2 regions of the Sphingobium sp. TomTYG74 genome follow, and region 2 is predicted to be linked to the other one. Evidence: predicted binding sites of a transcription regulator. Region 2 holds the regulator's gene; the other holds the start of a gene.
The links. The regulator LexA, encoded in region 2, represses DNA repair genes until DNA is damaged. The targets are predictions, from matches to a motif close to GTTCCNCNCTTGTTCT.

Region 1 (15,326 bases), 590 kb from region 2:
TCCCGGCGATCTGGTCGTGCGGGAAGATCAGGCAGCAGTCGCAGACGCCGTGCGCCGCTTTGCGGTGGGGCCGCAAATGTCGGGCGATATCGCCATCAGGTTGCGCAACGAGCCGGAGGAGCCGACGGCGCTCAGTCTGGCGGGCGTCCGGGGCCTGGGCGAGGCAGCCGTGCTGCTCAGCCTCAAGGACAATAGCGAGGAAAGCAAGCTCAAGCGGCAGGTGGCGCAGGCGACGAAGATGCAAGCGATCGGCCAGTTGGCTGGTGGCGTCGCGCATGACTTCAACAATATCCTGACCGCGATCATCGGCCATTGCGACCTGATGCTGATGCGCCATACGCCGGGCGACAGCGACTATGACGATATTCAGCAGATCAAGTCGAACAGCAATCGCGCGGCTGGGCTGACGCGCCAGCTGCTCGCCTTTTCGCGGCAGCAGACATTGCGTCCGCAGGTGCTGCAATTGCCGGACATCGTTGCCGACGTTTCCAACCTGCTGAAGCGTCTGCTGGGTGAGAGCGTGAAGCTGGAGGTCAGCCATGGCCGCAACCTGGGCGCGGTGCGCGCGGACCCGGGGCAGCTGGAGCAGGTGATCGTGAACCTGGCGGTCAATGCGCGCGACGCGATGCCGGAAGGCGGCATCCTCAATATCCAGACCTATGCGGTTCCGGCTGGCAAGGTGCGCGAGATGCGGCAGGAGATATTGCCCGCCGCCGATTATACCGCGCTGCGGGTTTCCGACACCGGCCTTGGCATCCCGCCCGACATTCTTTCCAAGATCTTCGAGCCCTTCTTTACGACCAAGGAATTGGGCAAGGGCACGGGGCTTGGCCTCTCCACCGTCTATGGCATCGTCAAGCAGTCGGGCGGCTATATCTTCGCCGAGTCCGAACTGGGCCGGGGGGCGAGTTTCGTCATCTACCTGCCCGTCTATCAGGGCGCGGACATGGAGCAGGCGATTCCCGCCAAGCTGCCGCTCAAGCGCAGCGAGACATGGGGCACGGGCACGGTGCTGGTGGTCGAGGACGAGGATATGGTCCGCGCCGTTGCCGAACGCGCCCTTTCGCGCCAGGGCTACAAGGTGCTGACCGCCAATGATGGCGAGCAGGGGCTGGAGGTGCTGGCGAGCGGTGAGAAGATCGACCTGCTGATCTCCGACGTGGTCATGCCCAATATGGATGGCCCGTCCATGGTCGCGCGGGCACGGGATACGCATCCCGACCTGCCGGTGCTGTTCATGTCCGGCTATGCCGAGGAGCAGCTGCGCAAGTCGATCGACCTTGCCAATGTCGCCTTCCTACCCAAACCATTTTCCGTCAGCCAGCTCGCGGAGGCGGCGCGGGACGCCTTGGCAATGGGTACAGCGGTGGAATGAACTTCTTGAACGATCAAGCGTTTATGCTGGTCCGCGCGCCGATGATAAGATAGCGAGCGCAACGAAATAGGGGACGCACATGTCGGACGGCAAGACCATCCTGGTGGTCGAGGATGAAGCGATGATCGGCATGATGCTGGAAGATTATCTCGAAACATTGGGATATCGCCTGCATGCCATTGCCGTTTCGGTGGATGAGGCGTGCGACCATGCGCGCAAGGGCGGCTTCGACGCCGCGTTGGTGGACTGCAATCTGCAGGGTGAGAAAAGCTGGCCGGTCGCGGACCTGCTGGCGCAAAGCGGCATCCCCTTTATTTTCGCGACAGGCGGCATGGCTGATGATGTGCCGTCAGGGCATTCGGATCGGCCGACTTTGGCAAAACCTTATACGATTGGCGCCGTTGAGCGGGCGCTGACGAAGGTTCTTTCCGCCTAAATAGGAAATTTCCGTTCCCCTCTTGTTCTTTTGGAACAAAGGGGATACATGGTGGCCAAGGCGCCACTTAATCGGCGCTTCCGCTTGACAGGGGATAGGCCGATGACAGCAATGCTCTCACTCATCGATTCCAAGAAGACAGGGACAATGGACAGACAGAAAGCATTGGAAGCGGCCCTTTCCCAGATTGACCGCGCCTTCGGTAAAGGTTCGGCCATGAAGCTGGGCAGCCGCGAGAAGATCGAGATTGAGGCGATCTCGACGGGATCGCTGGGGCTCGACATCGCGCTGGGTATCGGCGGCCTGCCGCGCGGCCGCATCATCGAAATCTATGGCCCTGAAAGCTCGGGCAAGACCACGCTGGCGTTGCATGCCATTGCAGAGGCGCAGAAGACCGGCGGTATCGCGGCCTTTGTCGACGCGGAACATGCGCTTGATCCGGCCTATGCCAAGAAGCTGGGCGTCGACATCGACGAACTCATCGTGTCGCAGCCGGATACCGGCGAACAGGCGCTGGAGATTGTCGATACGCTGGTGCGGTCGAACGCCATCGACGTGTTGGTGGTGGACTCGGTCGCCGCGCTGGTGCCGCGCGCTGAAATCGAAGGCGAAATGGGCGATAGCCATGTTGGCCTTCAGGCGCGCCTGATGAGCCAGGCTCTGCGCAAGCTTACGGGCTCGATCTCGCGCTCCAAGTGTCTGGTGATCTTCATCAACCAGGTCCGCATGAAGATTGGCGTCATGTACGGCAATCCGGAAACGACGACGGGCGGCAACGCGCTCAAATTCTATGCTTCGGTTCGCCTCGACATTCGCCGCACCGGCCAGATCAAGGATCGTGACGATATCGTCGGCAACGCGACCCGCGTGAAGGTGGTGAAGAACAAGGTGGCCCCGCCCTTCAAGCAGGTCGAATTCGACATCATGTATGGCGAGGGGATTTCGAAGATCGGCGAGATACTCGACCTTGGCGTCAAGGCTGGCGTGGTCGAAAAATCGGGCGCCTGGTTCTCCTACGACTCCGTTCGCATCGGCCAGGGTCGTGAAAATGCCAAGACCTTCCTCAAGGAAAATCCCGAAATGGCGGAGCGCCTGGAAAAGGTGATCCGGGGCAAGACCGAAGAGGTCGCCGAAGGAATGATGACCGGACCCGAAGCGGAGGATGATGGCGAATAAGCACGGCTAACGCCTGCGGCCGGATCAGCCGCAGGACAGCCGCGCGGCTCTGCCCGCCTTTCGTTTCACGCACTGAAAAGGTCCGCCCGTGCATTTTCGCCGGGCGGGCCTTTTACCGTTATAAAGCGCGACTGGGCGTGGCTTGCTCAACAGGGCCAGAGCGCGCTGCGTTAAATCGGACGCAAGACGCGCGCTCTAGTTATTTGTTGCCGCATCGTTTGTTGCGCAAAACCGGTTCCCACTTTTGCGCACGATGCTCTAAATGAACATTGATCAGCGGCTGGGGCTCACCATTCCTGTCGGTTTGAGGTCAGAGGGCGGATTTTTGGCGTTGCTCCGCTGGCGCCTTTTGCTCTGCTCGACGGCGAGCTTTTTCTTGAGCCGTACGCCCTGAAGACCCCAGTCTCCGAAATGTACGGCAGCCAGGAATATGAGGAGGCCGTTCATGAACAAGGCGATGGTGAGGGGCAGCGCGAGAAAGACGTCGAGTATTCGTTCGGTGGGTGTTTCCACAGGCCCCACCCGGTCGATCCCGAACAAGGCGAGGCCATCTTCCAGCGAGTGACCATCCCATTCCCGCCGGAAAAGCCATTCGCCTACTTCTATCGCCAGAATGGTCGGGGCGACGAGCATGGCGGCGAGGCCGATTATCACCATCGCCTCGCTCAAGAGCTGTACACCAAGAGAGGGAAGGCGGCGCTTGGTTACAGGATCATGCACCTGTCTTTCGGGCGCCGCGGATTGCGATATCCCTATCGGTTTCACGGCGGATGACGAAGGCGGGTCTGAAAAGCCGTATCGATCCAGCTTGGCCAACATCCGGCGGTTCAACTGAGACTTACAGCTATCCTCGATGAATTTTTGTTGCTCGATCGTCAGTTCCTGCCGGAAACTGTCGGATTGCCCCTTTCTGATCCGCAGGGCATCTGAATCCGATCTGTCATATTCATGGCCGGGAATGCCCTGGGCGAGTTCCAGTGCCTTGAGCTTTTCGAAGGATGAGTTTTCCACCGCATATCCAAGAGCATGGGTGTGGACTGGCTCATCCAGGAAATTGAGCATCTTTTCAACTTCTGCCTCCGTTTGAAGCAGTAGATCCTCATAATATATGACGTGATGATCATGCCGTTCGAGGCCATTGGCCCAGCTGTTCATATATTTGATATAGTGAGGCAGGCCTCTATTCTCATCCATGAGAAAATCGTCAACGCTGCCTTGAAACGACATCTTGTGCCGGGTCACATGGTGATAGTCGGAAATGAGTACGGCTCGCGGATCGCGGATGAGGAATATGATGGGAAGCCGACCGGGGAGGGTTGGTTTGAAGCGCAGATGGGTGGAAGGGATGAGGGGGAAAGAAGCCTCTTCCGACCTGCGGACAAAGGCCGGTATGCCGCGCACCGGATCCAAGTCGAAATTGGGAGCAAAGGTGAACATGCTCTGGGTCGTAATGGGCGGATATGCACGCGACGCGAGGAAATATTGGGCCAGGATAAACCTGAGCCAGGTCCTGCCTGACTTCGGGTAGGAGGCAAGGAGCGCAGTCGCAGCGCTGGAAACAAGACGCAGGCTGCGAGCCGAAGCGATACGGCGCGCCAGAATGAAGGGCGCATGAGCCAGCGAAGCGATGTGGGACGTGTCCATCAACACAGACTAGCTTGGCAGAAAGCCGGGTGTGAAACTTTTCCGGATGATGGCCAATGTGTGTAAGAAGCTGAAACCATCCTCCCTTTTTTCTGATGGCAGCCAAGTTGATTGACAGGGGATGCGCTATCGCTGAAAAGAACATATAGAGAACATGCTATGGTGGATTCGGTGAACAGGCTTGCAGCCCTCAGGCGGCACATTGCATCACTGGAAGGGTTTCCGGCCGTCAAAGCAGATGCGCGTATCACGACCGGACATGCGGCTTTTGATCAGGCATTGCAGGGTGGCCTTGCCAGGGGTCGGGTACATGAATTTTTCGGGAATGCTGAAGATGAGGGGGCCACCGCCGGTCTTTCCCTGATCCTTGCCCATCTTGCAGCGCGTGAGGCCCCTTTGTTCTGGCTGCGCCTTCCAAATGGAACGGCGGGACAACCTTATGGCCCGGGGCTCGCCGCGCTTGGAATAGATCCAGCCCATTTGCTGATCGGTGTCATGAAGGATGAGGCGCTGCTGCTGCGCGCGGCGGTCGATGCGTTGCGGTGTCCGGCGCTGGGCGCGCTGGTCATCGAACTGCGCGGGCGCGCGCCGCTGCTGGACCTGACTGCCAGCCGCCGTCTGGCGCTGGCGGCGGAGACGTCGGGGGTTACGGCTTTCGTGCTGCGGATCGGCGGTGATCCGGTGCCGAGCGCGGCGGAGACGCGGTGGCGGGTGGAGGCTGCGCCATCCGTGCCGTTGCCGGGCAATGCGCCGGGCATGAGCGCTTTTTCGCTCCACCTGTTGCGCCGCCGATCGGGGCCGGACGGCATGACGTGGCGGATGGTGTGGAATGCGAAGCGGGGAGATTTTGGAGAAGAGTGCGATGAACGCCATGAGCATGGATGGGCAAGCGGAGGACGCGCTGACGAGGCGGCGCTACCTGGCGCTGTGGTTCCCCTTCCTGGCGGTCGATCGGTTGCGCATCGCGCGGCCTGATCTGTGGCAGGCGCAGGCCGGTTCCGGGCCGGTCGCCATCGTGGAGTCCCTGCGCGGGGCCATGCGCCTTGTCACGCCGGATGCCGACGCGCTGGCGCTGGGCCTTAGCGCAGGCATGACGCTGGCCGATGCGCGGGCGCAAGAGCCCGATCTGGTCAGCTTCGAGGCCGATCATCATGCCGATCAGGACTGGCTGGAACGGCTATGCGATGGCTGCGCGCGCTATACGCCTGCAGCCGCGATCGATCCGCCGCATGGGTTGATGCTGGACATCACCGGCTGCGCGCATTTGTGGGGCGGGGAGGAGGCGCTGGCGCGCGAGGCGGTGGAGCGGTTTGAGCGGCACGGCATGGAGGTGCGTTATGCGATAGCAGGCACGCCGGAGGGCGCGCATGCGCTGTGCCGCTTTTCCGCAGGGCCAGCGCCCGATGAGGAGGCTGCCTTGCGCCGCCTGCCGGTCGAGGCACTGGAACTGGAGCAGGACAGCGGGGTGGCGTTGCGGCGGGCGGGGTTGCGCACCATCGGCGATCTTGCTGCGCGTCCTGCCGCGACGCTGGCTGCGCGTTTTGGCGAGGATGCGGTGGACGCGCTGCACCGCCTGCTGGGTCTGGGCCATCGGCCACTTGCGCCACGCCGTCCGCGTCCTGTCCTGCGGATCGAACGCCGCTTCGCAGAGCCTGTGGGCAGCACCGCCTATGCCTTGCAGCGGGTGGAGGAGATGGCCGCCGAAGCGGGTGAGCGACTGACCGAGCGGGGCGAGGGCGGGCGGCGGTTCGAATTGCTGTTCTTCCGCACAGATGGCCTAGCCTTTCCGCTGCGGGTGGAAACCGGCCTGCCGGTGCGCGATGCGCCCGCGATCATGCGGCTGGTGCAAGAGCGGATCGACAGCCTGTCCGATCCGGTCGATCCCGGCTTCGGCTTCGACATGCTGCGCCTTACCGTGCCACAGACCGAGCCGATGGCGGCTACTCAGCTGGCGCTGGAAGGGGGAGAGGCGCGGCGCGAGGAAGCGGTCGCGGCGCTGATCGATCAGCTGTCCGTCCGGGCCGGTCGTAATCGCATCCAGCGGTTGGAACCGCGCGACAGCCATATTCCCGAACAGGCGCAGCTTGCGCTGCCTGCGATCGAAAGCCGCGCGCCGTCCAGCTGGCCGCGTCAGGGAGAGCCCGGCGATCCGCCGATGCGCCCCATCCACCTGTTCGACCCGCCCCAGCCAATCGAGGTGGTGGCGGAGGTGCCAGACGGTCCGCCGCATCATTTCCGCTGGCGGCGCAGCGCCCATGAAGTGACCCGCTATGAAGGGCCGGAGCGGATCGCGCCCGAATGGTGGAAGGCGAAGGACGGCGCACTGGCGGGCGAAGGTGCGGGCATGACGCGCGACTATTACCGGATCGAGGATGCGCGCGGCCGCCGCTACTGGATATTCCGCCACGGCCTTTACGGCACGGAGGCGCGGCATCCGGGCTGGTACATCCATGGCCTGTTCGCATGAAACGCGGCAAGGGACCTGATCCGTCCAAGCCTAAATCCCCTGACCGGCGGGAGTTGGACATGATTGAGGGAAGGGAGAAGGACGGGAGGAAGCCTGCAATACCGCCGTCCTTAAGGGAAGGGCCTGCCTTCGCCGAGTTGGGCGCCATGTCCAATTACAGCTTCCTGCACGGCGCTTCCCATCCTTCCGATCTTGTCGGCCGGGCGATTGAACTGGGGCTTCGCGCCATCGGTATTGCTGACAGGAACAGCGTGGCTGGCGTGGTGCGCGCCTATGTCGCGCTGCGCGATGCGCCGGACAAGGCGCGTGCGGAGATGATCAAAGCGAAGAAGGAAAGAGGTGAAACAGTTGAACTGACTGCCGAGGAAGAGGCGGCCTGTCACACCGATCTGCGTCTGGTGGTGGGCGCCCGCCTGGTCTTTGTCGATGGCACGCCTGACATTCTGGCCTATCCCAGAAGCCGCCTTGGCTGGGGACGGCTCACCCGTCTGTTGACCAAGGGCAATATGGAGGCGGTGAAGGGAGACTGCATTCTTACCTTCAGGGATTTGCTTAGCCATCTTGACGATCTTCTGCTGATCGTCCTGCCGCTTTCCACGGCCCGGCCACAAGAGGCGCACAAGGCTCCCCCGGCCTATCCGTCGGGGGATGAGGCGGTGTCCATCTCTCACCTGAAACTGGTGCCGCCCGCGTCTCCGTCCACATGGCAGGATGCATTGCGCCGGTTGCATGACAAAGCGCCGGGATGTGTGTGGCTGGGCCTGACACGGCGTTATAATGGGCGTGACCGTCGGCATGCGATTGCTATTCAGAGGATCGCCCGAGAGGTCGGCGTGCCGGTTATTGCGACCAATGATGTGCTGTATGCCGAAGCATCATCCCGATCATTGCAGGATGTGCTAAGCTGCATTCGTGATGGCGTGACGTTGAAGCAGGCAGGACAGCGGCTGGAAGCGCATGCTGAGCGTCATATCAAATCTCCCCTCGAAATGGCCCGGCTCTATGCCGACTGCCCGCAAGCGCTGGCTGAAACGATCCGGTTCGTCGATCAGATCGACTTCCTCCTCACCGACCTAAAATATGAATATCCTCATGAGCCGGTGCCGCCCGGTTGGTCACCCGATGGTTGGCTGGAAGATTTGGTGCGTAAAGCGGCGGTGAAACGCTACGGCCACCCATTGGCTCTGAAAGTGGAAAAGCTGATCGATGAGGAGCTTCATCTCATTCGCAGGCAAAATTATGCCTATTATTTTTTGACGGTTCACGACCTTGTTTGTTTCGCACGGTCCCAGAAGCCTCCCATTCTCTGCCAAGGGCGGGGGTCTGCCGCCAATTCCATCGTCTGCTTCCTGCTGAGCGTGACTTCCGTCGATCCTATGAAGCACGACCTGCTTTTTTCCCGTTTCGTGTCGGAAGAGCGCAACGAACCGCCCGACATCGACGTCGATTTCGAACATGAGCGGCGTGAGGAGGTGATGCAATATATCTACCGTCGCTATGGGCGCGAACGAGCGGGGATCGCCGCGACTGTCATCCATTACCGGTCCCGCAGCGCGCTGCGCGAAGTGACGAAGGTGCTGGGCCTGAGCGAAGATATCGCGGCGCGCCTGTCGAGTACCGTCTGGGGTAGCTACTCAAGCGACCTGGGCGATGGGCGCTTCATTGACGCGGGCTTTTCTCTCGACAATGCGGAGATACTGCGGTTGCGATCGCTGGTTCAGCAGCTGATCCGAGCGCCTTTCGCCCGGCATCTGTCCCAGCATGTCGGCGGCTTTGTGCTGACCCAGAACCGGCTGGATGAAACGGTGCCCATCCATAATGCCGCGATGCCTGATCGTAGCTTCATCGAATGGGATAAGGACGACATCGATGCGCTGGGCCTGATGAAGGTCGATGTGCTCGCGCTCGGCATGTTGAGCTGCATCCGCAGGGCTTATGAATTGATGCGGCGTTATGGTCTGGGCGATCATGACCTGACCGTCGATCTCGATTCCGAAGACCCTGCTGTTTACGCCATGCTGCAAAAGGGCGACAGCATTGGCGTGTTTCAGGTGGAAAGCCGGGCGCAGATCAACATGCTGCCGCGCTTGAAACCAAAGAACCTTTACGACCTGACGGTGCAGGTTGCGATCGTCCGTCCTGGGCCGATCGAAGGCGACATGGTGCATCCCTATTTGCGGCGGCGGGCAGGGATCGAAAAGCCGGAATTTCCTTCACCTAGTCCGCCCCACAATCCCAATGAGTTGCGGGAGTTGCTGAAGGATACCTACGGCGTCCCCCTGTTCCAGGAACAGGCGATGAAGCTCGCCATTGTCGCGGCGGAATTTACGCCTTCGGAAGCCAATCAACTGCGGCGGTCGATGGCGACTTTCCGGCAAGTGGGCGGCATGGACAAGTTCAAGGAGAAGATGATCGGCGGCATGGTGCGGCGGGGGTATGAACGCGATTTCGCCGAGCGGTGCTATAGCCAGATCGAGGGGTTCGGCAGCTATGGCTTTCCTGAAAGCCACGCTTTGTCCTTTGCGCGGCTGGTCTATGTGTCGGCCTGGATCAAGTGCCACCAGCCTGCCGTCTTTGCCTGTGCGCTGCTGAATTCTCAGCCGATGGGGTTCTATGCGCCCGCGCAGATCTTGCGGGATGCGCGGGAGCATGGCGTTGCTGTGCATGATGTGGATTTGAATATGAGCGGGTGGGACAATGCGCTCGAACCGCTGCTGCGGTCGCGGAACAGGCGGCGGGGCGAAGGGGAGGGACGGGCGTTGGCGCTGCGGCTGGGCTTTCGCCAGATTGATGGTTTTCGCGAGGCTTGGGCTGCGCAGATTGTCGAGGCGCGGAACGGAGGGCTGTTCACCAGCCTGGAGGATCTGGCGCGGCGGGCTGGATTGCCTGCGCGGGCGCTGCGCTTGTTGGCGGATGCCGACGCTTGCCGGTCGCTGGGACAGGACCGGCGAGAGGCATTGTGGGAAGCGCGGCGGACGCCGTCCAATGAATTGCCGCTGTTCGCTGCTGCTCGGAAGCGGGACCAGAAGGCGGCGGGAGAATTGGGGCAGGAGCCGGATGCGATGCTGCCCACCATGCCGCTCGCCGAACAGGTCGCGGCTGATTACCAGATGACGCGCCTGTCGCTCAAAGGGCATCCGATGCAGTTCCTGCGGCCCGTCTTTGCCGCTGAGGGGGTGTTGAGCTGCGCGCAGACATCGGCTGCGAAAAACGGGACGAAGGTGCGGACGGCGGGTGTGGTGCTGGTGCGGCAGCGGCCGGGCAAGGGCAATGCCGTCTTCATCACGATTGAGGATGAGACGGGGATTACCAACATCCTGCTGTGGGCGCGGCTGTTCGAAATGCAGCGGCGGCCGGTGATGGCGTCGCGGCTGATGCTGGTTGAAGGCGAGGTGCAGCGGAGCAAGGAAGGTGTCGTCCACCTGATGGCGAGCCGGGTGCATGATCGTACGGCTGAATTGTCGCGCCTGTCGGATACGCATAAGCCGCAGATCACCTTGTCGCGGGCGGATGAGTTTGTGCATCCTCAGCATCCGCGCACGTCCAGTCATCCGCGTAATGTGCGGATATTGCCGAGGTCTCGGGACTTTCATTGAAGGATTGGAAAATCCTCCCTGCGCAGAGCGTGGGGAGGGGGACCGCCGCGCAGCGGTGGTGGAGGGGGAACTGGCACGACCTGCGGCGCCCTGCGGGCGCTCCCCTCCACCAGCCTGCGGCTGGTCCCCCTCCCCATCTGTCGATGGGGAGGATAAACTTTCATCCCGAACCCAAGGAGAATCCCATGTCCATTCCCGATCTCCCCATCGAAGGCGGTTGCCGGTGCGGGCGTGTGCGTTTTCGGTTGAGCGAGGCGCCTTGGAGTGAGGCGGCTTGTCATTGTACCGGCTGCCAGAAGATGACGGGCAGCGCCTTTTCCACCACGATCATCATGCCTTCGGGCGGCTTTGAACTGATTGCGGGCGACACGGTAATGGGCGGGCTGCACGGCGAGGATGTGCGCCATCATCATTGCGACTGGTGCAAGAGCTGGGTCTTTACCAAGCCTGCCGCCGACATGGGCTTCGTCAATGTGCGGGCAACGATGCTGGACGATGCCAGCTGGTTCGCGCCGTGGATGGAGACGCAGACGGCGGAAAAGCTGCCTTGGGCGCAGACAGGCGCGGTGGTCAGCTTCGAACGCTTCCCCGCTATGGATGAATATGAAGGGCTGATCGCCCGCTATCGCGCCGAGCGGCTTCAATAATCCTTTGAATAGCGCAGGTTTGCCGATGATCCGGCGTTGGTGCCCGTCTTCGACAGCAGGCTGAGCGTCTTGGACAGGGAGATTTCCAGCTGGGTGGCGGTGAAGCCCTTAGGATCGGTGATTACCTCCACATAGATATTGTTGGAGATGTGCTGACCCACTGCCAGCGATGCGCCGCGCCCGGTTTCCTTGTCGCCGCTGACGACGCCGATGCGATCGACGCCGGACGCATTCTGCAACTTGCCCATCGGATTGAGCCCGCCGCCACCGCCGCGCAGGCCGTTGAGCGCAGCGGCAAGCTGGATCGCCTGGGTGGCGGACAGGTTCGCGACATTGTCGCCGAACAGGATGCGGGCCAATATCTCGTCCTGCGGCAGGGTGGGCGTCGAGATGAAGCTGATGTCCGGCTTCTGCGCCGTGCCGCCGACCGCGATGCCAGCCGTTACCGTGTTGATGCGGGTTTCGGCGCGGATCGCCAGCACCGGGTTCATCATCGGTCCATTGAAGGTGATGATCCCCTGTTCAAGGTCGAACTGATGGCCCGAGAAGCTGTAGCGGCCGCGTATCACCTCGATCTTGCCGACGACGCGCGGGGCCTTTGTGGTGCCGGTGACGCGCATGTTGGTCTTCCATTCGGAATCGAGGCCCATGCCGGTCAGGTAGATCTCATTATCGGCGCGCACCCGGATGTCGAGCTTCCAGTCGGCGGGTTTGGCCGCTGCTTGCCGGGACGCGATGCGCTGGTCCAGCAGGTCGGTGCCTTCGCCCTTGCGCCGGACGCCTTGGAGCTGCCGGATGTCGGCGCCACCCTGCCACGCGATGCGATAGCGGGTTTCGGGGAGCCACAGGTCGCCCTTGATCAGACCGCCATTGGCCGTGCTGTTCGTGACGTTGATCGTGCCGGTCACGACGCTGGTGATGGCTTCGCTGCGGGCGATGCGGGCGCGGTCCAGCTTGACGGCGATGTTCATCGGGTAGCCGCTTTCAGCCGCGAGCCCGACGGAGCCGTTGGCCTGCACCGTGCCGTCGCCAGCCCGGCCGGAAAAGTCGCGTATCTCGAGCCGGTCATTGGTAAAGCGGCCATCGAGGCGCATTTGCGTCAGGCGCGTGCCGAATGTCTCATTTTCATAGGTCAGCGCATTGGCGCGGACGAGGCCGTTGAGGCGCAGGGCGGTCAAGCGACCGCTGAAGTCCGCCGCTACCGCTATGGGGCCGGTCAGTTGCTGATCGGCAAGCCCGGCGAAGGAGAAGAGCACATCGGCAGGCCCGGCATAGCGGATGCCGCCGCCCAGCGGGGCGTTCTGAAGCTGCTCTGTCCAGCTCGCGCCGGGACCCGGAGGCGCGAGGGTGGCAGTGAAGCGGCCGAGCGACGCATTACTGCGCCGGATGAGCCCGCGCAGGTCGCCGCCACGGGCCGAGAGACGGCCTTCGACTGCCATCGAGACCGGATCGGACACGGCGGACAGGCTGGAGCGGCGGAAATCGTTGATCGCTAAGCGGGTCGTGGCGGCGGGGAAGGCGTTGCCACTCTGGTTGAAATCGATCGCGCCGGTCGCCTTGCCACTGATGCCGAGGCCGGGGCTGGCGATGTTCATGATGGCGAGATCGAAATCCTTGAATCGCGCCTGGAGGGCTGTCTGACCCCCGAAGCGCCCGGCGAGATCGACCCGTCCTTGAGGCAGGACGAGGGTTGCTGGTTCAAGCCGGTAGCCCTGCGGTTCGATGCGGATAATCGCGGGCTGGGCGAAGCGGAAGGGGATGTTGCTCGCCTTGCCTTCGAGCGCCACGGCGTAGAGGTTGGGGCGAAGCGCTGCATTGACGGCGATGGAGAAGGGTACGCCGGTCGAGCCGTCCGCGACTAACTGCGCGCGTCCACGACCGCCCTGATAATTGATCCGGGCGCGAGTCTTGCGCACGACATAGTCGCCATAGGCGGCGTTCGCCATCTGGACGTCGGCGGTGATGCGGGGCTGGTCGGTGAGTAAGATGTCCGCCGTCGCGATCGCTCGGCCGATCACCACATCGGCTTCGCCCGGCAGCCGGGCGTTGCTCGCTGCGGCGTTCACTGTGATGCCTTGCGCCTTGCCTACTGCGGCAAGCCGCGCGGCGCCGGTGATGCCGGACCCGTTCATGGCGAGCTGTCCGGCGAAAGGCCCGGCGGCGGTCTGCTGGAGACGGCCGTTCATGTCTACGCCCGCGAAACGCGCGCGTGTGATGTCGATGGTGAGTGGACCCTTGGCCGTGCGGATCAGCACATTGGCGAAGAAGGGGCCATAGGCGGAACCACCGGTCGCCTCCAGCCGGTAGCCGCCCGCCTCGCCATTCAGCTTTGCGACGACATCGGACAGCTGCACCCCGACATTGGGGCGTGCGGCGCGCAGGACTGCTTGGGGCCGCTCCATTGTTCCGCGAACGCTGAGCGCCAGCGGGCCATATTGGTTTGACGTGGCGGAGGCGTCGAAGGTGACCGCGCCATTAGCGTCGTAGCTGCCTGATCCGGAATGGATGCGGAAATTGGGTGCCGCGCCCTTGAGGTCGGCAAGGGTGAACTTGCCCTCCGGCGTCATGCCGATGCGGCCTGAAGCGACGGCATTGCCGCCAAGGAAGTCGCGCACGGAGGTGTTTTCCCAGCGGGCCGTGCGGACGCCGAACTTGCCTGCGAGGCCCCAGCCGCCCTTGGGGCCGGGCACCAGCTTCACATCGGTGTTGAGGTTGACGATGCCGACGCCGTCGATCTTGTAATCATTCACTCGCCCTTTGAGCGCGCCCCGGTAGATGGCCTTGTCGAGGTCGGCGAGGACAATGGCGGTGGCATCCACACGGTCGCTGTCGATCTTGAGGTTGTCGCTGATCAGCTTGCCCGATGAATAGGCGAAGTCGCCCTTGACCCGCAGGTTTTGAAGGAGCCCGCCCGCTGCGGCGTTAAGGCCGGTGACCCGCCGCGCGGTTGCATTGACGGGGATGCGGATGCGGTCGGCGTTGATCACTGCCCGACCGCTGGCCTTAAGGCCCTCGATGCCGGCCTGGTCGAAGGCGAGCATCGCGGCGCTCAGATCATAATCGATGAAGGGCGTCGCCATCGGGCCATCGAGGATGATCGAAGCGCGCACATCCTTGCCGCGCACCTTTTCCATGATCGCGCCGGGCGTCAGCAGCGCGGCGTCGATCTTGAGGCCGCTGAACTGGCTTTTGCCGAGGTCGATGAGGCCCTGCGCTGTTGCGGCGAGCGCGGTGGAGCGCAGCGTGCCCTTCAGGTTCACGCGCCGCTCGTTAAGCCCGGCGAAGAGATCGACATCAAGGGCGGGCGCGGTCAGCCGGTCGACGGTTCCGGCAAAGATGATGCCCGGGCGCACCGGACCCTTGGCCGTGAAGTTGCCGTCGCGTGCGGCAAGGGCGATGTTCGCAAGCTCGCCTTTGGGCGAGTTGGCGATGATCCGGCCATTCCATGCCTGCCAAGTGCCCCGCCCGTCGAGCGTTGCGGTCAGGCCATCGGTAAGGCCGCTCATCTTTGCGATCACGCCGCCCTTGGGCGCGGTCAGCGTGCCTTTCATGGCGAGGCGATTCTGGCTAGGCACGGCATCGAGCCAAGCCTGAAGCCGGTCGCCGCTATCGACGACGGCGTTGGCGCTAAGCTGCGCGCGGCCGTCGGCGATGTGGGTGACGCCATCGATGGCTATTTCGCGCTTTTGGCCGATCACCGGCTTGGCCAGCACGAACTTGGCGATCTTCAGCCGATCGACGTCGATGTCGAGATCGGGGAGGATCGGCGCGTTGGGGTCGCTTTTCGTGACGTTAAATTGTGGACTACGCGCAAGCACCACCAGCGGGCTTTCCAGCAGCCGCACAGAGATATGGTTGTTGAGGTAGCGGAAGGGGCTCCACACGACATGGACGCGTGGGGACGCCGCGAACGGGCCTTTGGGGTCGCGCAGGACAAGGTCATGGATGACCATGTCACTATAGATCGACCCTTCGATCCGCCCGA
Region 2 (15,326 bases):
GGCGTCAACAACCGCGACCTGCGCGACTTCAGCGTCGACTTCGCCCGCACCTATGAGCTGGTCGGCCATGCTCCGGAAGGCTGCACCTTCGTTGCGGAGAGCGGCCTTGGCAGCCATGCCGATCTGGTCGCAATGTCCGAACATGGCGTTCGCTGCTTCCTGGTGGGCGAAAGCCTGATGCGCCAGCCCGATGTCGAAGCCGCAACCCACGCTCTACTGACAGGCGCATGAGCAAGCTCACCCATCTTGATCAGGATGGATCGGCCCATATGGTCGATGTCTCCGCCAAGGCAGTGACTGCCCGTGAAGCCATCGCCACCGGCTACATCGCAATGAGTGCCGAAGCTGCAACCGCCATCGCCCAGGGACTGGTGAAGAAAGGCGATGTCCTGGCGGTGGCACGCGTGGCAGGCATCATGGCGGCGAAGCGCACCGCTGACCTCATCCCGCTCTGTCATCCCATCGCCCTGACCTCTGTCACGATCGACTTCGATCTGGAAACAGAGGGCGTCACCGTGACCGCTACCGCCAGAAGCGCGGGCCAGACCGGCGTTGAGATGGAAGCACTTACCGCCACATCCGTTGCGCTGCTGACCATATACGACATGGCAAAGGCGCTCGATAAGGGCATGATCATCGGCAACGTCCGGTTGCTCGCAAAGTCGGGCGGCAAGTCGGGCGACTGGCGAGCCGCATGAGCCTGCTCCCGGTCGCGGAGGCTCAGGCGCGCCTGCTCGCGCTGGGCCGCCGCTTGCCGGAAGAGGACGTCCCGGTTTCTAACTGCGCAGCCCGCTGGCTCGCGCGTGACATCTTCGCCCTGCGCGATCAGCCTTGGGCAGATCTGTCGGCCATGGACGGCTACGCCATTCGCACGGCAGAATGGCCTGGCCCCTGGCGCCTAACCGCTGAAAGCACGGCAGGCAGCTCCCTTCCCTCCCCTTTGACTCCGGGGGAATGCTGTCGCATCTTCACCGGCGCACCACTGCCGCCCGGCGCCGATACGGTCCTGATCCAGGAAGATGCGCAGCTGGACGGCCAGCTCGTGCACCCCCTCGGCTCTCCACTACCCACAGGACGAAACGTGCGCCCGGCGGCAAGCGACTTTGGCGCAAATCATCTATTGCTCCCTGCCGGTGCCGCATTGGGTCCCGCGCAAATTGCTCTTGCCGTTCTTGGGGGCCACGGAACCCTCCCGGTCGGCAGCCGTCCGCGCATCGCCCTAATCTCAACCGGCAATGAACTCGTCCCCCCCGGAGCGCCCACGCCCTCTGGCCGCTTGCCGTCCTCCAACGCGCCGATGCTTGCGGCCATGCTCGGCCAGGCAGGCGCGGAGGTGATCGACATCGGCATCGTTCTCGACGATCTGGACGCCATGGTCCGGGCGCTCAAAGAAGCCGCTACGGCCGACATCATCGTCTCGACCGGAGGCGCCTCGGTCGGCGATCACGACTTGGTGCGGCCAGCTTTCCAGGCGGCGGGCGGCACTCTGGATTTCTGGAAGATTCGCATGCGCCCCGGCAAGCCGCTCATGGCGGGAAAGCTGGGTGACACCCTATTCCTCGGCCTCCCCGGCAACCCCGTGTCCGCCTTCGTGACAGCAACGCTGTTCCTGCTGCCGCTCGTCCGGCACATCGCCGGAGCCGCCAACCCGCTACCGCGCACGACGATCGCGGAACTCGCCGCGCCACTTCCTGCGACAGGATCGCGCGACGACTATCTTCGCGCCTATCTCACTGATGCTGGTCTGGTCTCGGTTACTTCGCAGGACAGCGCCGCTACCGCGGCCCTGGCTCAAGCGGGGTGCCTGATCCTTCGACCGGCCGACTCACCCCCGGCCGCCGCAGGTGACAAAGTAACCATCGTTCCGCTTTGACAATGAGAAAGGGGCCGCAAAGCGGCCCCTCCCCGTGATCCAACCGAACGTAGATCAGCGCTGCTGCTTGCTGTGATCGCTCTTGTCCTTGCGGCTTTCGCCCATTTGACCTTGGCGATTTTCCTGCTGCTGCTGACGCCCGCCCTGGCTTGAGCGGTCACCACCTTGCTGGCGGCGCTGTTTGTCCTGATCGTTCTGGTTCGCCATCTTACTCTCCTATTCACCCTCTTTGGGAAGGCCGCTATTCAACGGCTGTGACGCAGGTCCGTTCCTTTCGTTACGCTTGGCGCAACCTGCTTGACTTGCCTCCTTACGTTTCCTATGCGTTCTCCATCCGTTCCATGGAGGATAAGTCGGCATGCTGACGCCCAAGCAACAGGAATTGCTCAGCTTCATTCAAACTCGGCTCGAGGAAGGCGGGGTTTCGCCTTCGTTCGAGGAGATGAAGGAAGCGCTCGATCTGCGGTCGAAATCCGGGATTCACCGATTGATTAATGCGCTGGAAGAACGCGGGTTCATCCGTCGCCTGCCGAACCGGGCGCGCGCGCTGGAGGTTCTGAAACTTCCTGAAGCAATGCATCGCGCCCCCAAGGTCGCATCGACACCCAAACCGCAACTGTCGGCCAAGCCCCCGGTCGCAGCCAACGACGTGATCGACATCCCCCTTCACGGTCGGATTGCCGCAGGCGTCCCAATCGAAGCCATGGAAGGACAGAATATGCTGTCCGTTCCTGCGGCTCTACTGGGTGCCGGAGATCATTATGCTCTTGAGGTTTCTGGCGATTCGATGATCGATGCGGGCATCCTCGACGGCGACTTCGCACTGATCCAGCGCACTGAAGTAGCGCGCGAGGGGCAAATCGTGGTTGCACTGATTGAGGATAGCGAGGCGACGCTGAAATATTATCATCGCCAGGGGCCTAAGGTCAGGCTCGATCCGGCCAACAATGCTTATGAGCCGCAAATCTACGATTCGCAGCAGGTGCGCATTCAAGGAAAGCTCGCTGGTCTGCTGCGACGGTACAACTGACCGGATCGGCGGCGCGCCGGTAAATAGGAAGGCCGGGCGACCCACGGATGTGCGTCGCCCACTGTTTTCCCGGTTCGCACGGTTCCTCCATCAAGATCGATCGCCAGCCCGCCGGTATGTGCCAACAGCCGCCGATCCGCTTTAAGCCAACGAGGTTTGCACCATGAAGGCAAGCGACGGTCGGCGATAACTATATCCGCGCGCGCACAATCCCGTATCAGGGTATCCTTGGGCACGACAACGCCGCTTCTTGTTACCAACAGCTGCCATATGCGCTCTCCCCCGCTCAGCGCCACCATGCACAAGTCCAAGGAACAGCGGGCCTCGGGCAAGTCTGCAAGGGCACCCAGCGCACCTTCATAGCCTGCACTTTCCGCGATCATATCGCGGACATAATCTCCGGCCCGTTCGCGCAGGATATGCATGCCGCCGTCCTGCCCGCGCACGGCCACATGACGCCCATCCGCCGTTACAAGAATCTCCGGAGGCGAACTCATCATAATGATCGTCATGCCCAGCACCACGGGAGCCAGTCCCGCCCATCGCCAAGCGCTTCGCCAGAGCAGGCACCAAAGTCCGCCCAGCACGATAATCCCGAAGATCATGTTGGAGATGGAAGGCGCAGTAACGACCGCCCAGGGACTTGCCGCCACCCCATGCGCGATCAACAGCAGCAGATCGAGCGCGCGGGAAGTCAACCACCAGGCAGGAGCCCCCAGACCGGCAACATCCAACAGTAAAGCCAGCGCTTCCAATGGCATCACGACAAAGGTCGTCAGGGGAATAGCCACAAGGTTTGCGAAAGCGCCTATCATGCCCGCCTTGTGAAAGTGGAACAGCGCGATCGGCGCCAGGGCCAGTTCAACCGCAAAGCCCGTGAAAAGCAGGACAGCAAGTTGCCGCAACAATCGGCGATGGGCCAACTCCTCCCGGGCCGCCGCAAACGCGCGAAAACGGGGATGCTCCCCTAGAGCGACAATGGCGATCACGGCGGCGAAGCTCATCTGGAAGCTTGGCCCCGACAGCGCCTCAGGCCACACCAACAGAACCACCAGTGCACCGGCGGCTATTAGCCGCAAGGTGATGGCTTCGCGCCCAAGCGCAAGCCCCCCCAGCACCAGCAATGCAGCGATACAGGATCGAACCGTTGGCACTTCCGCGCCAGTCAACAAAGTATATCCAATGCCCGCCAGCGCGCCACCCGCCGCAGCGATCAGCATCAACGGCCAGTCCAGTGCTGCGCGCCGACTGAGCGCCATGATCCGCATCAGCAGAAAAATGACCGCGCCGATGAGGGCGGTGACGTGCAGCCCGCTGATCGAAAGCAAATGGGCAAGGCCACTGCGACGCATCGCGTCCGCGTCCGCCTCGCTGATGGCGCCCTGATCCCCCGTCGCCAGCGCCGCGGCTATGCCCGCTCCCTCTCCATTCGCATTCTTCAATATGTGCGCGAAAAGACGATTGTGCAGAGGCGGCGCCTCCGTTGATGGGCGCAGCACGACGATAGGCTTGAGCGCGCGTCCTGTTGCCCCAATCCCCTGAAAATAAGCGCGACGCGAAAAATCATAGCTACCCGGCAGGCTCGCTTCGGCAGGAGGCATCAACCGGGTGCGAAAGCGAATGATGGCGCCTTTGCCAACCCCTTCGGGTAGATCCGCCGCCGCTATGTTCACCCGGATCAGGGAAGGCAGCATAGGCATGTTTATCGGACGTATAGATACGCGACTCATCTGCTGCGCAGGCACCGTATCGGCTGACCTGACTTCGCCAGTTACTTCTACAAATGCCGCACGCGGCAATGGCGCCGTGCCGACAATCAGGGCTTTCCCCCATATCAACAGGCAGCCGGACGCCGCGAGCAGACCGCCCCATATAAGCGCATGGCGTATCCGGCCGCCCTCCGGTAGCATCAATCCGCCGCTCGCGATCGCAATCGCGCAACAGCAAAAAGACAACCATGTCAGCTGGTTAGGCAGAAATAACCAGCCCGCTATGCCCAGCCCAAGGCCCACCGGCACCCAAAGCGCGAGTTGCTCACGCTCAGCCTCCAATGCCTGTTCGAGCCGCACGAAAAGCTGATCGCCGCTGCGCCTTATTATCGGGGCAACGGAGGTTTGTCGTGGCTCAAAAGCCATGCTAGGGGGCGTCGCGTTCATGAATGAGCAAGGCGGATGTCGAGGAATAAATCGGTGAGTGCAACGGGTTTGAACAAGCAGGTGGTAACCCGTTTCGCGCCATCGCCCACGGGATTTCTTCATATCGGCGGCGCACGCACCGCGTTGTTCAACTGGTTATTCGCCCGGCACCATGGCGGCAAGTTCCTGTTGCGTATCGAAGATACCGATCGCGCCCGTTCGACCGAGGAAGCTGTCGCCGCGATCTTCGACGGCCTTGAATGGCTCGGCCTTGCAGGCGACGAGCCCGCCGTCTTTCAGTTTGAGCGATCGCAGCGGCACGCGGAGGTCGCTAACCAGTTGCTCGCGGCTGGCCATGCCTATCGCTGCTACGCGACCCCCGAAGAATTGGCTGAACTGCGCGAACAGCAGCGCGCCGCAAAGCAGCCGATGCGTTATGATGGCCGCTGGCGGGGCCGTGATCCGTCGGAAGCTCCGGCCGATGCTCCGTTCGTCATCCGGCTCAAGGCGCCGCGCGAAGGCGAGACGGTCATCGAGGATGCGGTCCAGGGCCGGGTAGTCGTGCAGAATGCGGAACTGGATGACATGATCCTGCTCCGCTCCGACGGGACGCCAACCTATATGCTCGCCGTCGTTGTCGATGATAACGACATGGGCGTCACACATGTAATCCGCGGCGACGACCATCTGAACAATGCGTTTCGCCAGCTCGGCATTATTAAGGCGATGGGCTGGGAAGAGCCGGTCTATGCCCATATCCCGTTGATCCACGGATCGGACGGCGCAAAGCTATCGAAGCGGCATGGCGCGCTGGGTGTCGATGCCTATCGCGATGAGATGGGCATGCTGCCCGAAGCCGTGCTCAATTATCTTCTGCGCCTCGGCTGGGGCTATGGCGATGAAGAAACCATCTCGCGAGATCGCGCGATCGAGCTGTTCGACATAAGCGGCGTGGGCCGGTCCCCCTCCCGCTTCGACATCAAGAAGCTCGAAAATCTCAACGCATTCTACCTGCGCGAGGCCGACGACCAGCGCCTGGCGGAACTGGTCCTGCCGCGCGTGGCGCAACGGCTTGGCACAACCCCGTCGGCTGAGGCGATGGCGCTCCTCGCGCAAGCCATGCCTTCGCTCAAACCGCGCGCGAAGACGCTTAACGAGATTGCCGAGGGCGCCGAGTTCCTATTCAAGGCAAGCCCGCTGGATTTTGACGACAAGGCTATTGCTCTGCTAGACGACTCGGCGCGCGAACTGCTTGGGAAGACCGCCGACGCTCTTGATTCCGTCCCGTCCTGGACGATCGAAGCGATCGAGGAAGCGATCCGCCGCGTGGCAGAGGAAGTCGGATTGGGGTTGGGCAAAGTGGCTCAACCGCTACGCGCGGCGCTAACCGGTCGTACGGTTTCGCCGGGGATATTTGATGTCCTTTTCCTTCTTGGAAAAGACAGGAGCTTGGAGCGGCTCGCGGATGCCAGGCAGGCATCGCGCGCTGATGGCAATTAAGGAGAACGAGATGTCGGACAATAATGCCACTTTGACAGTCGGCGGCGATACCAAGGACTATGGCATCCTGAGCGGTTCCGTCGGCCCCAAGGTCATCGACGTCCGCAAGCTCTATGCCAACACCGGCATGTTCACCTATGATCCAGGCTTCACCTCGACCGCCAGCTGCGATTCCGGCCTGACCTACATCGATGGCGACGCCGGCGTCCTGCTGCATCGTGGCTACCCAATCGATCAGCTTGCAGAACAATCAAGCTTCATGGAAGTCAGCTACCTCCTGCTGAATGGCGAACTGCCCTCGAAGGCGGATCTGGAAGACTTCACCCGCACAATCACGCGCCACACCATGGTGCACGAACAGCTCACCACCTTCTATCGCGGTTTCCGCCGCGACGCGCACCCCATGGCGATCATGTGCGGCGTGGTCGGCGCTCTGTCCGCATTCTACCATGACTCGACGGACATCAATGATCCGGAACAGCGCAAGATCGCGAGCCACCGCCTGATCGCGAAGATGCCGACAATCGCGGCCATGGCGTACAAATATTCGGTGGGACAGCCTTTCGTCTATCCCCGCAACGACCTCAGCTACACCGCCAATTTCCTACGGATGACCTTCTCGGTTCCGGCCGAGGAATATGAGCCCGATCCGGTCATCGTGGACGCGATGGACAAGATCTTCATCCTGCATGCTGACCACGAGCAAAACGCATCGACGTCAACCGTCCGTCTCGCTGGCTCGTCCGGCGCCAACCCCTTCGCTTGCATCGCCGCTGGCATCGCCTGCCTCTGGGGTCCTGCGCATGGCGGCGCGAACGAAGCCGCGCTCAACATGCTGCGCGAGATCGGTACTGTTGACCGCATTCCGGAATATATCGCCCGCGCCAAGAACAAGGATGATCCGTTCCGCCTGATGGGCTTTGGCCATCGCGTGTACAAGAACTACGATCCGCGCGCGACCGTCATGCAGAAGACGGCAAAGGACGTCCTGGCAAAGCTGGGCGTCAACGATCCCGTCTTTGACGTCGCCAAGGAACTGGAGCAGATCGCGCTCAACGATCCTTACTTCATCGAAAAGAAGCTCTACCCGAATGTGGACTTCTATTCGGGCGTGATCCTGTCGGCGATCGGCTTCCCGACCGAGATGTTCACGGTGCTCTTCGCCCTCGCCCGCACGGTTGGCTGGGTCGCGCAGTGGAATGAAATGATTTCTGACCCAGCGCAGAAGATTGGCCGTCCCCGCCAGCTCTACACCGGCCCGGCAGAGCGCGACTATGTTCCGGTTAGCCAACGCTAATCGCGGCCAACCCAGAAAAAAGAACGGCGCCAAATCGGCGCCGTTCTTTATTCTAGCTGCTTGCCGGTAGCGTCAGCATAAATCGCGCACCCCCACCAGGGGCATCGCCGATCTGAATGTCTCCACCCATGGCCAGCGCAAGTCGGCGGGAGATATAGAGGCCAAGACCGCTCCCGCCAGGATCACTCCGGCCGAGCCGTTCGAACTTTTGGAAGATGCGCTCCCGGCTATCTTCCGGGACACCTGCTCCTTGGTCCATGACAGCGATCCAGGCTCGTCCGTCATCGACACCAGTCTCTATCCGCACCTCGCTATCCTCGGGCGCATAGCGCACAGCGTTGCCGACGAGGTTCATCAGGATTTGCAGCGCGCGCCGGAATTCACCCGTCGCGACGGTCTTATGTTCCGCTTCTGGTGGGAAAAGCTTGATTTTGCGGCTCATTGCCTTGACGACAAACAGCCCTGCCGCCCGTCGTCCAATATCGGCCAGGTCCACATCCTCGGTTGCAACGGTGAAGTCCAACCTGTCGATCGCCTGCAAGTCCGCCAAATCATCGATCAGCGCCATCAAATGGCGTCCCGCAGCCGCAATGTCGGAAGCATAACCCGCATAGTCCGGGCGTAGCGGCCCATCGAACTGCGCGTTAATCGAATCCGCATTGGCGATGATCCGACCCAATGGCTGGCGCAGGGAACGATCCAGGCGCCGTCCGAACTCTGCCGGATATATAACAACGGCGGGCGCAGGCGGCACATGAGGGGCCAGAATGGCTCGGTCCAACGGAAATGCCTTGCCCCGGTAACCGAGTAGCTGCCCCGCCAGATCGAACATCGGGAACCCCGAAAGCCGGAAGCATTGCTCAGGTTCGGCAATCAAGGTCGCGATCTGGTCACGGAAGGCCCGGCGCTGCGCAAAGCCGCGCAGAATGGCGAGGTCGCCCTCCTCATCCGGCCGGAGTTCGAAATAGCTGGTCAGACGGCTACCGGGTATCGGGGGCTCCTGGGGCAAAGCACTTTCCGGCCCAGCCCCTTCCAACACCATCTGGAACCGCAGTTGCGTGTCGATTTGCCAGGTCCAGCCTTCCGAGACGGCCGCAATATCTGCTTCACGGCGCATCATGTCGACAGGGGCAACCGTCACAGGCCGCTCATTCCATTCGATCACGGATATCTGCACGCCGTCGGCTTCTGGCTTTGCCCGCACCCACATGTCGATGTCGCCGCGCTCGGCCGCCGCCGTGACCGATCGTGAAACGGTAACAGAAAGGCGCGACGCAAGCCGCGCCAGTGCCGCCAATTGAGGAATAGCCAGCACCGCGCCAAGATCGGATCCCGCCTCACGCTGCAAGGCCAGCAAAGGCGCATCCGCGCTCAGCAGCAATCCATTCGCCGCTACGGTCGCGCGGATAATGGCAGGATGCACCGGCATATTCATCAGACAGTGATCCGCCGCAGATGATCGATTTTCGCACGCAGTGCGCGAGGCGCGCGTAATGCGTTCACCAAACCGTCCGCCTGCGCCTCTGTCAACGCCTGATACCGTTCCGCCTCTACGATGATCGCAGCGTCCGTGAGCGAGGGCCGGACAGGCCGCAATGCCATCAGCAGATGACGATAGTCGGCATCCGATCCCCCTAACGATCGGCAAAGCGCAGCCAGTTCAGGGACCGGCCCCATCACCAATATGTCGGCCACATGCGCGCTATCCATACGCAATCGCCGAGCCGCGAGGGACGCAAATAGCAGGAATCGCCGCTGACCCAGAGCAGCGCCCAGCAATTCGGGCACGTCGGCACGTTCACCCAGGCGGCGCACCAGCCTGTCTGCTGCGGCGATCGGGCTCCGGCTCTCATCATGTTCAGCCAATAAGGCCCACCCCGCTTTTTCAACCGCAGGAAGGATTTCTCCAGCATCCAACAACGACGTCCGCTGAACCACAGCCATCAGGCAAGCGGCGGCCGTCCATAGGAGTTCCGCATAATGTTCGGCAGGAATGTCCGGCGGCATTGGCTCGTCTTCCCCGCCCAGCGTCAGCCAACGTCCCTCCGCCATGGCAAGGGCGGCAAGCGCTTCCGTCACGGCTGGATCACCGGTGGGAAAGATGATCTCTGCTTCTGTCTCGTCCAATCGATCATCGGGCTGACCAAATTGCCGCAGCAATAGCGTAACACCTGCACGCATCTGCATGTGAGAGAGCAACGCCGGGCCTAGCAATGTTGGCTGAGCGCAAATGGTCGGCCAGCAAATCGCTTCGGGCTGCTGCGCCAGCAGGCTCGTCACGTCTGGCCGATCGAGAGCGAATCGCAGGGCCTGTTCGATGCCAGCGACGCAGCCGCCCAGATGGCGCCGCGTTTCGGCCATCAGCGCATCGTGACGTTCCCGCCCTTCATTGGGAAAGAAAAATGCCAGATCAATGGCATGACCTACGGGCACGGCGGACATGCCGACCAGGACGGGTGCCGCAGGCCAGCTGTCCGCCGCCGTTGGTCCGGTAAGGAACGAAAAGGCGCTCATGGCGGCCAACATAGCCGCACGTCCTTAAAATGCACTAAACCCTATGCGTGAAATATATCAGGCGGGCTTGCGCAGGATGATCGCGCCTGCGGATGCTATGGCGGCCAGCATTGCAACTTCAAAACCCATCATCGCCGCGCCCAGCGAAGTCGTCAGCAACAGAAGGATCACTGCGCTTGCGGGTGTGAAGATCATCCAGGCCCTCGCTCCCCCCGTCCTGTTCCAGCGGTCAGCAAATTGGATGATGGAAAGCAGCAGCGCGAGGCATGTCGCCAGCACGCTCCCTCCTGCGAGGGATATCCCGCCAACCGCGAAGAAGGGGACGACGAATGCGGTCCATCCTGCGGGTGGCGATCGGAGGGCCAGCTCATCCAGCCGATCCGCGATTTCCGCAAGCCCCAATGCCAGCAATAACAAAAGGAACCCGGTCGCGGGCCAAAGCAACTCGATCGGCACTAGGGCAATCGCTCCCAATGCCATGGCCGCAATGCGCACCTGTGCCGCCGGGACTTGGGTGCGCATCAGGGCGGGACTGAACAATCGAGCGGCAGGGCACAAAATATAATGTTCAGCCAAGCCGCGCATTCTCTTCGCCGACGAACCAGCGGACATCACCGCTTGAGCGACCAGATCCGCCTGCGCCTGCCCATCGACCAGCGCTACGCGCCCGGTCAGCAGATCATCCTGTGGCACCGTGATTCGGCGAGCGCCATTCTGCACGGCCGCGCGAACGAGTGTCAGCGACAGGTCCCAGTCACCGATCATGTCGAGCGTGCCAAAAAGCAGGTCTGGACTGATCCGGGCTAGGCCAGCCCATCGCTGACCTGCATCGATCCGTTCCAACGGAGCGCTGGCATGACTGTCATCCGTGACCAGAAGGGCGTTGCCCTCGCGCTCGGCTATGGCATCGAGATGACCCTGTGCAATGACGACCCCGTCAGCAACCAGAACCACATCGGCATCACGCGGTGCGTCCCGGACCATGGACACCATATCGCGCACCAGGGCGACGGAAATCCCGTCGGCACTCAACCTGTCCACAGCCTGTGAAAGGGCAGGCGTTATGACACTCACGAGTATCATGATGCGATCTGCCCCAGCCCGGGCAGCTTGGCGCGCCTGATATTCAACCAGCGTCTGCCCCGCAAAATGCAGGCTGGCGCGAAGGACCGCCGAAGAATCGCTGGACGCCCGGCTGGCGCTGAGAATGGCCGCAAAAGTCATGCTGAGATGGAACTGACCCGTTCTTGTGTGAACCTGCCTTTTCGCAAGGCTGCCGCCATCACGCAAGCATGCTGCGATTCAACTCTGTTGAAGTCGGTCAATCGCCATTCGCAACTGACGAAGAATGCGCGGGTCGCCCCTTGCACAATCCGCTGCTTCGTCCGCCAGTGCCATAAGGTGCGTAAGACCAAAACTCGCCGCCAATCCCTTCAGCCGCCATGATGCGACTTCCCAATTCGCGTCGGACTGCGCATTGCGGAGGAGGTCCAGCTGGCGTTCGGCACTTTCCATAAATGCCACCCGCAGGTCCGCGATCAGCGCGAAATCTTCGCCGACAGCGGCAGCAAGAGCAGCATTCAGGGCGCCAGGATCGTATGACATGGGCCGAACGCTATCGGGCTTGCGTTAAGTTTTGGTAACAGGGCATTTTGTTGCGCTGAAAAGATGATAGGATGGGGTCATGACCGGGGGCAGCACCATCGTCGAATTTTGGCGAGACAAAAGCATCGCGACTTCTGACGAGTCGCGGAAGGACGATACACTGCTGTTGGAGCAGGTCGTCCATGACAGCGATGAAGACGGCGAGGGGGAGGAGCACCGCGATCCTTTCAGTCGGCGGACGCAGGCCATATTCGGCTTTGCAGCTCTGCTGTGGCTCGGCTTTGCTGGATGGGCGACAGTCTCGACGAACCAATGGCAGGCAGGCCCTGCCGTTTGGCCTGGCCTGATCACGACCATGTTGCTTCCGGTCGTGGGGCTCGGCGTCTGCTATCTGCTGCTCGCTCGCACCAGCCGAGCCGAGTCGCGCCGCTATCTCGACACGGCGCGCGCGCTACACGCGGAGGCGGAGCAGCTGGAAGCCCGGCTCAGCCGCATTAACAGTCAGCTGGCTAGCGCCCGCGAAGCTATGCAGGACCAGGCCGAACTGCTCGACAGCTACGGCGCGGCGGCCAGCAGCAATATGGAGGCCTCTGCCGAATTGATAGCCAGTCGCGCCCACAGCACGACCGAAAAGGCGGAAGCGGCCGAGCGCGCAGGAGCCGCCCTCGTCACGCGCATGGATGCCCTGATCGCCGCCATGCCGGAACTGGAGGATCGGGCCGGTCGCATGGCAGCGCAGATCATCGATAACGGCCATGCGCTAGCGGAACGGATCGACACGCTGGAGGCTCGGCTTCATGCCCTTGGTGAATTGTCGGACGACGCCCGCGCCCGCACACTGACTGCCACGAAGAGTCTGTCGAGCCAGCTCACCCAGTTGCAGGAGGCTACCCGCTCCGCGACCGAGGAAGTGAACGGCATGGCCGACATTGCGGCTGGGCGGATAGACGCCACAGCGCAAAGCGCCCGCCTGACGATGCAGGAAGGAGCAGCTGAACTGGATCGGCAGGCGAGCACCCTCGCCAGCCTGCTGGAACGCGCACGCGCTGGCATAACCAACAGCGCCGAAGCGACGATCGAATTGCTCACGCAGAACCTTGACCGGGTTGAAGGTGACGTGCGGCAGCGCCTTGAAACGACTGTGGCGCATGCACAGCAGAGCATGGCGGCGGCCGATCGTGATCTGACGGCGCAAGCTGAGGCGCTCCGCGCGCTGGTTGAAACAGCACAGGCGGGCATTGCCGCGACGAGCCAGAGCGCTCTCGCTGCCCTGTCACATGATTCCGAACAGATCGAAGCTCAACTTCGTGAACGCACTGAAGCTGCCTTCGCGCGCGCGAAGGAAGGCGTAACCTTCACTGAGGAAGGCCTCGCGCGGCAAGCTGAGGCTCTCGACGCGCTGGTGACGCGCTCACGCGGCGATATCCAGAGCATCGGTGACGAAACCGTCTCGGCCATTTCCGACCACATGAGCGAGGTCGAAAGCCGCCTCCACCAAATCAACGATCTGGTCGAAGGACAACGCGCGCTCGTGTCCGGCCTGCATGCCACGCTCGGCGAAGCCATCGAAAGCGCGCAGTCGCGATTTGCGGCGCTGGAAGAAAGCGCTTTGTCCCGCAACGATCGGCTTACAGAGGCACTTTCCCGCCTCACTGTCGAAACACAGCGGATCGATGACGCGCTCGCTGCCGGTGGGGTGACAGCGGAAAAGCTGATCAGCTGTGCGGAAACCCTGCTTGTCGCTCTCGATTCGAGCGTTCGGGAATTGGACGAAACCTTCCCCGCCGCATTGCAGCGCTTCGACACGCGCATTTCCACGAGCCGCGAACTGCTTGATAGCGCGGCACCGGAAATGGAGCGGCTGGAGGCCATTTCCGAAGCGCTGGTCGGCCGCACCCAAGAGGCTGAGGAACTGCTGCGTGGTCAGGGCCGCCGTCTTACCGAATGGCTGGAAAGCACGCAAAGCGGGGTGGAGGCCAACCGCGAACTGGTTGAGAAGCTGCGCACCGCACTCGATCACGCTCATCAGGACGCGACACGGATCACCGAAGGCGCTGGCCCATTGCTGGTCACCGCATTGCTGCGCGTCAAGGATACCGCCGATCAAGCTGCCGAGCGCGCACGTCAGGCACTAGGTCGTGCCATCCCTGACGCGGCGCAGTCTCTCGCCGAAGCAAGCGAGGCCGCCCTTCAGCAGGCAGTCGATGACAAGGTAACAGCCCAGATCGAAAAGCTCGCTCAGGTCGCGGAGGAGGCTGTTCGCGCTGCGCATCAGGCGTCCGATCGCCTTACCCGGCAGCTGCTGACAATTGCCGACACAAGTGCGAGCGTTCAATCCCGGATCGAGGAAGCGGAGCGGGCCGCCGAAGACCGCGACCGCGATCATTTTGCGCGCCGATCAGCCCTGCTTATCGAATCGCTCAACAGCACCTCGATCGACGTCGCCAAAATCCTGTCGAATGACGTGACGGACTCCGCCTGGGCCTCCTATCTCAAAGGCGATCGCGGCGTTTTCACCCGCCGGGCGGTCAAGTTGCTGGATGCCGGCGAGTCGCGCGAGATCGCCTTGCATTATGACAATGACGCCGAGTTCCAGGAGCATGTGAACCGCTACATCCACGACTTCGAATCCATGCTGCGGATCATCCTTTCCGCACGGGATGGCAATGCGCTTGGGGTAGCGGTGCTATCCTCCGACATGGGCAAGCTCTATGTCGCGCTTGCTCAAGCGATCGAGCGACTCCGTCAGTAATATCAGGCGCCCCAACAGCCACTCACCCACGAGCAAGGAGCCGGTTATAAAAGACGTGAGGCGTCAGCTGGCACCGCGCGGCTAGGTGTGGGCTACGATAAGGTGAAGTCGGCTAGGAGCCCTTAGCCGTTTCTATGATATTCATATTCAAACGCGCGACCCTGCTGCTTGGTCAGCACGGCGCCAATGATGGCGCCGCCTGCACGGCGCATACGGTCTACAGCCACTCTCAGGCCACCATGATGGTTGCGCCCCCACTCCACGATCAGCACTGTCGCCTCCGCCTTCGACGCGAGTAGCGATGTGTCCGGAACGCCCAGGATCGGGGGCGCATCGATCAGCACCGTGTCATAGCGCCCCTGAACGGCCGCGAGCAGCACGTCCAACGCGGAAGTGGATAGAAGTTCAGCGGGATTAGGAGGAATCGCGCCGCTAGGTAGAAGCGATACCCCGGGGACATCGCTACCGACGATCACATCCTCCGCCCTGGCCTGCCCCGTCATGACTTCGCTGAGGCCGCGTTCGGGCGTGACATGGAATAGGCCATGCTGTCGCGGCCGCCGCATGTCAGCGTCGATCACCAGCACTCGGCGATCGAGCTTGGCAAGGGCGAGAGCCAG

Region 1: the regulator LexA is predicted to act here: its motif matches at 4,770-4,785, upstream of ACZ5TB_RS12605 (ImuA family protein).

The regions. Positions count from the first base shown of each region.
Region 1 covers NZ_AP027341.1:2,483,265-2,498,590, forward strand. Annotated here, with positions in the region: gene ACZ5TB_RS12585 (hybrid sensor histidine kinase/response regulator) at 1-1,375, shown strand, start outside; gene ACZ5TB_RS12590 (response regulator) at 1,455-1,811, shown strand; gene recA (recombinase RecA) at 1,914-2,987, shown strand; gene ACZ5TB_RS12600 (sulfotransferase domain-containing protein) at 3,261-4,631, opposite strand; gene ACZ5TB_RS12605 (ImuA family protein) at 4,791-5,606, shown strand; gene ACZ5TB_RS12610 (Y-family DNA polymerase) at 5,503-7,098, shown strand; gene ACZ5TB_RS12615 (error-prone DNA polymerase) at 7,095-10,694, shown strand; gene ACZ5TB_RS12620 (GFA family protein) at 10,880-11,341, shown strand; gene ACZ5TB_RS12625 (translocation/assembly module TamB domain-containing protein) at 11,335-15,326, opposite strand, start outside.
Region 2 covers NZ_AP027341.1:478,135-493,460, reverse strand. Annotated here, with positions in the region: gene trpC (indole-3-glycerol phosphate synthase TrpC) at 1-231, shown strand, start outside; gene moaC (cyclic pyranopterin monophosphate synthase MoaC) at 228-698, shown strand; gene ACZ5TB_RS02560 (molybdopterin molybdotransferase MoeA) at 695-1,873, shown strand; gene ACZ5TB_RS02555 (hypothetical protein) at 1,928-2,080, opposite strand; gene lexA (transcriptional repressor LexA) at 2,232-2,903, shown strand; gene ACZ5TB_RS02545 (ComEC/Rec2 family competence protein) at 2,864-5,038, opposite strand; gene gltX (glutamate--tRNA ligase) at 5,075-6,538, shown strand; gene ACZ5TB_RS02535 (citrate synthase) at 6,549-7,835, shown strand; gene ACZ5TB_RS02530 (sensor histidine kinase) at 7,888-9,270, opposite strand; gene ACZ5TB_RS02525 (DUF2336 domain-containing protein) at 9,270-10,349, opposite strand; gene ACZ5TB_RS02520 (hypothetical protein) at 10,407-11,573, opposite strand; gene ACZ5TB_RS02515 (Hpt domain-containing protein) at 11,652-11,954, opposite strand; gene ACZ5TB_RS02510 (coiled-coil domain-containing protein) at 12,034-14,706, shown strand; gene ACZ5TB_RS02505 (GumC family protein) at 14,829-15,326, opposite strand, start outside.